2 regions of the Serratia sp. YWN4 genome follow, and region 1 is predicted to be linked to the other one. Evidence: predicted binding sites of a transcription regulator. Region 1 holds the regulator's gene; the other holds the start of a gene.
The links. Region 1 encodes Fur, which represses iron uptake genes when iron is present. Its sites were predicted from a motif close to ATAATAATGAGAACNACTATCAA; they were not measured.
Positions count from the first base shown of each region.

Region 2: efeU (iron uptake transporter permease EfeU) is a predicted target of Fur. The motif match lies at 2,254-2,276, and genes of this name have one in related genera.

Region 1 is NZ_CM147696.1:1,530,467-1,534,897, forward strand. Features, by position in the region: gene ACX9GT_RS07170 (family 20 glycosylhydrolase) at 1-1,385, shown strand, start outside; gene fur (ferric iron uptake transcriptional regulator) at 1,578-2,024, opposite strand; gene fldA (flavodoxin FldA) at 2,354-2,893, opposite strand; gene ybfE (LexA regulated protein) at 3,156-3,443, opposite strand; gene ybfF (esterase) at 3,741-4,431, opposite strand, start outside.
Region 2 is NZ_CM147696.1:3,175,822-3,180,252, forward strand. Features, by position in the region: gene efeB (iron uptake transporter deferrochelatase/peroxidase subunit) at 1-174, opposite strand, end outside; gene efeO (iron uptake system protein EfeO) at 187-1,314, opposite strand; gene efeU (iron uptake transporter permease EfeU) at 1,333-2,178, opposite strand; gene putP (sodium/proline symporter PutP) at 2,414-3,898, opposite strand.

The sequences.
Region 1 (4,431 bases):
AGGACTATATCGACATCGTTAAATATGCTCAGGCACGCCAGATTGAAGTGATCCCAGAGATTGACATGCCTGCGCATGCCCGCGCTGCGATCGTTTCCATGGAAGCGCGCTACAAGAAACTGCTGGCTGAAGGTAAAGAGAAAGAGGCGAATGAGTTCCGCCTGGTGGATCCGACCGATACGTCCAATACCACCTCGGTGCAGTATTTTAACCGTCAGAGCTACCTGAACCCGTGCCTGGATTCATCCAAAAACTTTGTTGATAAAGTGATTGGTGAAGTCGCCCAGATGCACAAAGAAGCCGGTCAACCACTGCAAACCTGGCATTTTGGTGGGGATGAAGCGAAGAACATCCGCTTGGGTGCCGGTTATACCGATGTGAAGAAGCCGGAAGCGGGCAAGGGCATTCTTGATCTGAGCAAAGAAGACAAGCCATGGGCCAAGTCTGAGGTTTGTCAGGCGATCATCAAAGACGGCAAAGTGGAAGATATGGAACACTTGCCGAGCTACTTCGGGCTTGAAGTCAGCCAACTGGTGAAAGCGCACGGCATTGACAGCATGCAGGCGTGGCAGGATGGCCTGAAAGATGCCAAAGACTCGAAAGCCTTCGCGACTAAGAATGTTACGGTGAACTTCTGGGATACCCTGTTCTGGGGCGGCTTCGACTCAGCCAACGACTGGGCGAACAAGGGCTATCAGGTGGTGATCTCCAACCCGGATTACGTCTATATGGACTTCCCCTATGAAGTGACCCCGGAAGAGCATGGTTACTACTGGGGCACCCGTTTCAGCGATGAGCAGAAGATCTTCAGCTTCGCACCAAACAACCTGCCGCAAAACGCTGAAACCTCGGTTGACCGCGATGGCAACCATTTCACCGCCAAGAGTGACAAATCATGGCCGGGTGCTTATGGCCTCTCAGCTCAGCTGTGGAGTGAAGTTGTGCGTACCGACCAGCAAATGGAATACATGATTTATCCACGTGCTCTGTCTGTTGCGGAACGTGCCTGGCACCGTGCGAGCTGGGAGCAGGATTATCAAGCCGGTCGTGAATACAAAGGTGGCGAAACCCATCATGTCGATACCAAGACGCTGGAAAAGGACTGGCTGCACTTTGCCAACCTGATCGGGCAACGTGAGTTGGCCAAGCTGGATAAAGGTGGCGTGAGCTACCGTCTGCCAGTGCCGGGAGCACGCGTTGTTGATGGCAAGCTGGAGGCTAATATCTCCTTGCCTGGTTTGGCTATTGAATATTCTACCGATGGCGGCAAACAGTGGCAGCGCTATGACGATCGTGCTCGCCCGGCCGTTGCGGGTGATGTTCAAATCCGTGCGGTCAGCCCGGATGGCAAACGTTTCAGCCGTGCCGAGCCGGTAAAAGCCTAAGCCAAAACTCAGCCCATCTGCGTGTCGGCGGATGGGCTGTAGGTGTAGTCCGTGTCAGAAAGAAGTGCTGCAAGAGAGTGCAATATTTGGAATTATCATTTTCCCCGGCCTGTCCGGGGATTTTTTTGTCTGTAAATCGCAGGCACAAAAAAACCGCCATTAAGGCGGTTTCTCGATTCTGGCAGGCCAGAGTTATCGCTTGTCATGCAGCGTATCGTTTTCGCGGCAATCACCTACTTCACAATGGCCGTACAGGTACAGGCTGTGATTGGTGAGCTTAATACCGTGCTGTTTGGCGATATCACGCTGACGCACTTCGATAGGTTCGTCGCTGAACTCGATCACTTTGCCACAGTCCAGGCAAATCAGGTGATCGTGATGATGCTGCTGGGTCAGTTCGAACACGGATTTACCGCCTTCGAAATTGTGACGAGTCACAATGCCCGCATCATCAAATTGATTCAGTACGCGATAAACCGTTGCCAAGCCGATTTCCTCACCCATATCTATCAGTTTTTTGTACAGATCTTCCGCACTGACGTGATGGCATGCCGGATCCTGCAAGACTTCCAGAATTTTGAGTCGCGGAAGCGTGACTTTTAAGCCGGCCTTCTTCAATGCGTTATTGTTGTCAGTCATGCGGATTCAGTCCTGTTACTGTGCTAATCAAGTTGGGGCGTTTTCGCCTATGGCATTGGTCGGCACAAAAAGAATTAATTGCGTCTCATTATAGAACCGCTTGCTCTAAATAGAAACCGTCGGTTGTTAACAAAGGTATATCTGCACTATTGCATAAGGGTATATGCAACGTCTTGATGGATGGGATAAACCGATGCCGCAGTTTACCCTGATAGTGCGGGAAGTTACAGACTTGTAGCTTCTATTACTCTAATCCGTGATACCGATAGCAGCCCTGTAGCCGACACTATGCGCTTTGCAGGGCTTTTGTACAATATCTGGAGGGGGGCTTAGCCGACGATGTCGGCCAGGCTCAGCTCTTCGCTGATTTGTTTAACCCAGGCATCTACGCGTTCGTTGGTCAGTTCAGGCTGACGATCTTCGTCGATAGCCAAGCCGACGAAGTGATGGTCGTCTGCCAAGCCTTTAGAGGCTTCGAAGTGGTAGCTTTTGGTTGGCCAGTGGCCGATGATCGCAGCACCACGCGGTTCGATGATGTCACGGATGGTACCCATCGCATCGCAGAAATATTCTGCATAGTCTTCTTGGTCACCACAACCAAACAGCGCCACCAGCTTGCCGTTGAAGTCAATATCTTCCAGCGTTGGGAAGAAGTCATCCCAGTCACACTGGGCTTCACCGTAATACCAGGTGGGGATGCCGAGCAGCAGGATGTCGAAAGCTTCCAGATCTTCTTTACTGCTTTTGGCAATGTCGTGAATTTCAGCCACGTCTTTGCCATATTTTTGCTGAAGATTTTTCTGGATCATCTTGGCAATGTTTTCGGTATTGCCAGTATCGCTGCCAAAGAAAATGCCTACATGAGCCATATTGCAGATAACCTTTTTAATTCAGTGGATATACCTTTGGTGTTCGTGGGTTGCTTACCTGCAACGTCGAGCCTTTGGGTATCGTCTTACGTAAGATCAAGGCAAGAGTTCAACGTGGTGACTCTCTCTTACCGGTAAATAACCATCATGCCAGAAATGTGCTCTGGGGTTTTATCGCATTTATGCGATGCGGGGGGATCAGTACCAGCGGTGTTGATCCGGCGTCATCCTTAACGCCGCGCCGCGCGTGCGGCTGAAGAGATCATGATTCTGGCTGTTCTTCCGCCAGTTTTGCCAGCAGCATTTGCTCAATCAATTCGCTGCGACTGATATCGCGCTGATCCGCCAGTTTGTTCAGAGCATCCACGGCGTCTGCGTTGATTTTCAGCTCCACACGCCGTAATCCACGCACTTTGTCACGCCGTAGCTGATTACGCTTATTGATTCTAAGCTGTTCATCACGGGAAAGCGGGTTGGTTTTCGGTCGCCCCGGACGGCGTTCATCTGCGAACAGATCCAGCGTCGTGCGATCCGTTTGTTCTTTTGCCATTGTTGCGGACTACTGCAAGGGAGTTTGCATCAGAAAGCGTTTTCACACTTCCAGACGGTTCAGTTAACACCATTCGGGCCAATAAACCCTAAGCCAAATTTACCTCCAGCCAAGTGCTTGTTTGCACGTTGAACTGGGCGGCAAAATTATATCCCCGCAGGACCCAAGCTATAGCAGCTTGAAAGACGTCGGAAATAGCGCGCCATATTACCCCAGCAGATAGAGCAACGACAATGCTTAACTTAGCCAAAAACGCGCTAACTCGTTCTCTTTAGCACGTTTTTTCACCACTTTGTTTCAGGCTTCATCAAGGAAGCGGCGGATGGCCCGTAACACAGCGTCCGGTTTTTCCGCATGAACCCAATGGCCGGTACCTGCGACGGCGTAAGCTCGGGCCTGCGGGAATTGGCGGGCAATGTCTTCGCGGTACTCATCCTGCACATAAGGCGAAAGCCCACCGCGGATAAATAGCGTTGGATGTGGCCAAGAGGGGACATTTTGCCAGCCGATCATGCTCGCGTATTGTGCGATCAATACCGGCAGGTTGAAGCGCCAGGTTCCGGCATGAAAAGACTTTAACAAGAACTGGATCACGCCTTCTTCATCCAGATATTCGCGCATCAGCTGTGCCGCCGGTTGCCGTTGGCTAATACCGGCATCGGTGACCGCTTGCAGAGCAGCAAAAATCTTGTCGTGGCGGCGGGTGTTATAAGCCACCGGGGCGATATCGATCACAATCAGCCGTTCAACCCGCTCAGGGGCTATCGCCGTGAGCGCCATGGCGGCTTTACCACCCATGGAGTGGCCGATGACGATGACCTTATCCAACTGCAAATCATCCAGCAACGTCAGCAGATCCTGCGCCATCGCCGGATAGGTCATCTCATCAGCACGCGGCGAAAGCCCATGATTGCGCAGATCGACCTTGATCACCGTATGCTGTTGATTCAGGTCGCGTGCCAGTATGCCAAGGTTATCCAGGTTGCCG
Region 2 (4,431 bases), 1.6 Mb from region 1:
TGGCTGCGCCAGCGGTTCTGCTGTTTTGTCCTCCGCCTGCGCCACCGCCTTCCCGCCTAGCGCCAACGCGCCGCCCATCATGCCCAACCCTTGCAGCAAACGCCGACGAGATGGCGATGCGGCTCCCTCTTTTTGAGTTAACGACCCGTTTTCCGGGCCGAGATGATGACTCATGATATGCCGCCCTTAATCCAGACCCAAAACGCCGCGCAGCTGCGCTAAATCTTCCGCCAGCGTGGTGATTGGCCCTTTCATCGCGTTGCGATCCGCATCGGTCAGCTTCTCGTAAGATTCATAACCCTCTGCGGTTTTGTACTTCGCCAGCACGCTATCCACCGTTTTAAAGTTAGCGTCGATCTTCTCCAGCAATGGCTTGTTGGCTTTTTCCAGCAGCGGCCGCAGCAGATTGACGATCTTCTGCGCGCCATCCACGTTAGCCTGGAAATCCCACAGGTCGGTACGGCTGTAACGATCTTCTTCACCGCTGATCTTGCTGGCCGCCACTTCTTCAATCAGGCCCGCAGCCCCACCGACCACTTTGCTCGGCGGGAAGGTTAATTCGCCAATCCGTTTTTGCAGTTCAAGCGTGTCGTTGTAAAGACGCTCGGCATAGTGGCCCATCTCTTGGGTGGTGTTATCGGCAAACAGCGCTTTCTCGAGGCGGTGGAAACCGGTGAAGTTCGGATCCTCTGCCTTTTTCTCATAATCGTCTTCGCGGGCATCAATGCTGCCATCCAGATCGGAGAACAGTTCGGCAATCGGTTCGATGCGCTCGTAATGCTGGCGGGTTGGCGCATACAGTTTACGCGCCTGTGCCACATCACCGGCCTTGATCGCATCGGTAAACAGTTTGGTCTGCTTAACCAACCCTTCGACCTCTTTGGTGACATAGACTTTGTATTCGGCAATCGGGCCAACCAGATCCATGGCGTTCGGTTTGCCATCGCTTGCCGCATCGGCCGCGGCAGTGACCGTCAGCTTGCCTTTCGGGTTGCTCAACAGGCCGCAGGTCATGTCATATTCGCCCGGCTCCAGGTTGGCCGTCATCTTCTGAGTGAAACCCGGTGCAATATTCTCACGCTCTTCCACCACCATCACCCCTTTGAGGATTTCCCACTCAAGGTTTTTCTGGCTGACGTTATGCACCACAAACTGGGTTTTCCCTGCCGGAACGGTCAACTGCATCGGTTCACACTGCTTGTCGTTAACGGTAACCTTGACCTGCGGCACATCCGCCGCCAGCGCATTGAGGCTGAACGCTAATGCAGGAAGAGTTAACAACAGCGCCTTGCGGCGGAATAACGGAGTAGACATGTGAGATTCCCTATTAAATTAATGATGAGTTTTACGTTGCGCCGGGATCGCTGCTGGCCCCGTACGCTGCGGCAGGAAAAAGAATATCAAGGCTGGGATCAGATACAGGAAATAGACCGCCACTTCGCTGACCGTTGGTGCTTCTTGGTAACCGAACATCCCCTCCAGCAGCGTTCCTAGCAACGAATGGGTTGATAGCTGGTTGCTGAGATCAAAGGCGATATCCTGAAAGTGATTCCACAGGCCCGCTTCGTGGAAAGCGCGGATCGCCCCCGCCGCCAAACCGGCGGCGACGAACAGAATAAACAGGCTGGTCCATTTGAAGAATTTGGCCAGATGCAGCCTCACGCCGCCCCAGTAGATCAGCATGCCCACGATAATGGCACTTCCCAACCCCAGAAGCGCACCGATCGGCGCTTCGATACCGACATCCTGCTGGAACGCCGCCAGCAGGAAAAACACCGATTCCAGCCCTTCACGCGCAACGGCAAAAAACACCATCGCCACCAGCGCCCAGCCTTGGCCTTTGCCGGAGCTGAGCGCGTTATCGATCGCCCCTTCCAGATGCACCTTGACCGACTTGGACACCTTACGCATCCAGAACACCATATAGGTCAGAATGCAGACTGCCACTATCGCTACCAGCCCTTCGAACAGCTCCTGCTGTTTTTGCGGGAATTCGCCGGTGGTTTCATTGATGAAGATGCCTAGCGCCAAGCACAGAGCGGCGGCAACTATCACCCCAATCCACATGACGCCAAGCCATTGGCCACGCTGAGTACGCTTCAGATAGCTGGCGATCAGGCTGACGATCAGCGCGGCCTCCAGCCCCTCACGGAACATGATAAGGAAGGGAACGAACATAAATGAGTAACCCCTGAAAAGGCGCTGGCACGCGAGTTATCCAGCAGCAGTCAATGTAAAGAAAAGTAAACAAGAACGATAGTGATTATCATTATGATGAAAAGAAATACAAGAGCCAGATGCGTGATTTTTTCTAATCAAATGTCGCCAGTTGTTACAGCGAGCGCAGGAAAGCGGTGCAGGAAGGGGGATGTTGAAACCTCTCCCCGATGGCCGGGGAGAGGTTAAACAGGCATTACACCGTTTTAAACTCGGCTTCAGCCAGATCAAAACGTTCGGTCATGGTGGCCGAAGGCTTACGGCCCATCAGGCTGACCAGCACGATAGAGATACTGCCGAACAGGAAGCCCGGGATGATTTCATACAGATCCAGCCAGGCATAGTGCTTCCAGACGATCACGGTAATCGCTCCCACCAGCATACCGGCCAGTGCGCCGTTGCGGGTCATGCGTGACCACATGACCGAGATCAGCACCACCGGGCCAAATGCAGCACCGAAACCTGCCCAAGCGTAGCTGACCAGGCCCAGTACGCGGTTTTCCGGGTCAGCGGCCAGCGCGATCGCCACCAGGGCAACCACCAGCACCATGGCACGCCCCACCCACACCAGTTCACGCTGGCTGGCACCTTTACGCAGGAAGGCTTTGTATAAATCTTCCGTGATGGCACTTGAACACACCAGCAACTGGCAGCTTAGGGTACTCATCACCGCAGCCAGAATCGCCGACAGCAGAATACCGGCAATCCAAGGGTTGAACAGCAGCATCGCCAGTTCGATAAAGACCCGCTCACCATTTTGCGACACATTCCCCGCCTGATCCGGGTTGTTAGCAAAATAGGCGATACCGAAGAAGCCCACCGCAATGGTGCCAGCCAGACACAGGATCATCCAGATCATGCTGATACGGCGTGCGCTGCGGATAGTCCGGTGAGAATCTGCCGCCATGAAACGCGCCAGAATGTGCGGCTGGCCGAAATACCCCAGCCCCCACCCCATCAGCGACAGGATGGCGACAAAATTCAGCCCTTTCATCATATCGACGTTGGCCGGGTTTTTAGCGGCAATCACCAGCATCGAACTGTCGATCCCGCCAACGGCGAAAATCACGATCACCGGCGTGAGGATCAGCGCAAAAATCATCAGGCTGGCCTGCACGGTATCGGTCCAGCTGACCGCCAGGAACCCACCGATAAAGGTGTAAAGGATGGTCGCGGCCGCACCGGCCCACAGCGCGGTGGCGTAGCTCATACCGAAGGTGCTTTCAAACAGACGCGCACCGGCAACGATGCCGGAAGCACAATAGATAGTGAAAAACACCAGAATGACGATGGCGGAAATAATCCTCAGCAGTTTGCTGTTGTCTTCAAAACGGCTGGTGAAATAGTCTGGCAGCGTCAGGGCGTTGTTGTTGGCTTCGGTATGCACACGCAACCGGCCAGCCACCAGCTTCCAGTTGAGGTAAGCACCCATCGTCAGGCCGATGGCGATCCAGCTTTCCGAAATACCCGAAAGGAAGATCGCGCCCGGCAGGCCCATCAGCAACCAGCCGCTCATGTCGGATGCCCCGGCGGAAAGCGCGGTGACCACGCTGCCCAGGCTGCGGCCACCCAGAATATAATCATCAAAGTTGTTGGTCGCCCGATAGGCGAGTAAGCCGATTAAGATCATCCCGAAAATGTACACCAGGAAGGTCACCAGCATTGGTGTGCTCATTGTCATTCCACTCTCCACTTTCATTATTCCCTTCATTTTTCAGGCGTAGCGTTGTTGGCCACCGCTTGAAATCTATCGGGTATTTTTATTCACGCTGTTTGCGATGCGATGTATTTCACCCACCAAAGTGCCGAAACGTGGGGCGGATGAATAGAGTTTTTGCCCGGTATTGCCTAAACGTTGGCTATCCTAGATGACGCTATCAACAACCAACAAGATGTTTAACAATAAAGTTACACAAAGTTTACCCTGCGTCACATTTACCCCCTCCATTGGTTGCACCCATCAATCACAAAATGAGTTGCACCTCTCCTTTATCCCCGATAACAGCAGGGAAATACCGCCTCTACCCGCAAAGAAGTACCAATGCCAGCAAGAAACCTGCCGTCGTTTCATGTTAAAAAACCGATTGAAATCACACTTCGCTCACGAGCCTGATTTAACAAGGTTGCACAAAGTTGCAACATGCTGGATATTGTCCGCATTAATGACACAACCTTTCCACGAACCTATCCCAGCAGGCTTATCTGCACAGGGTT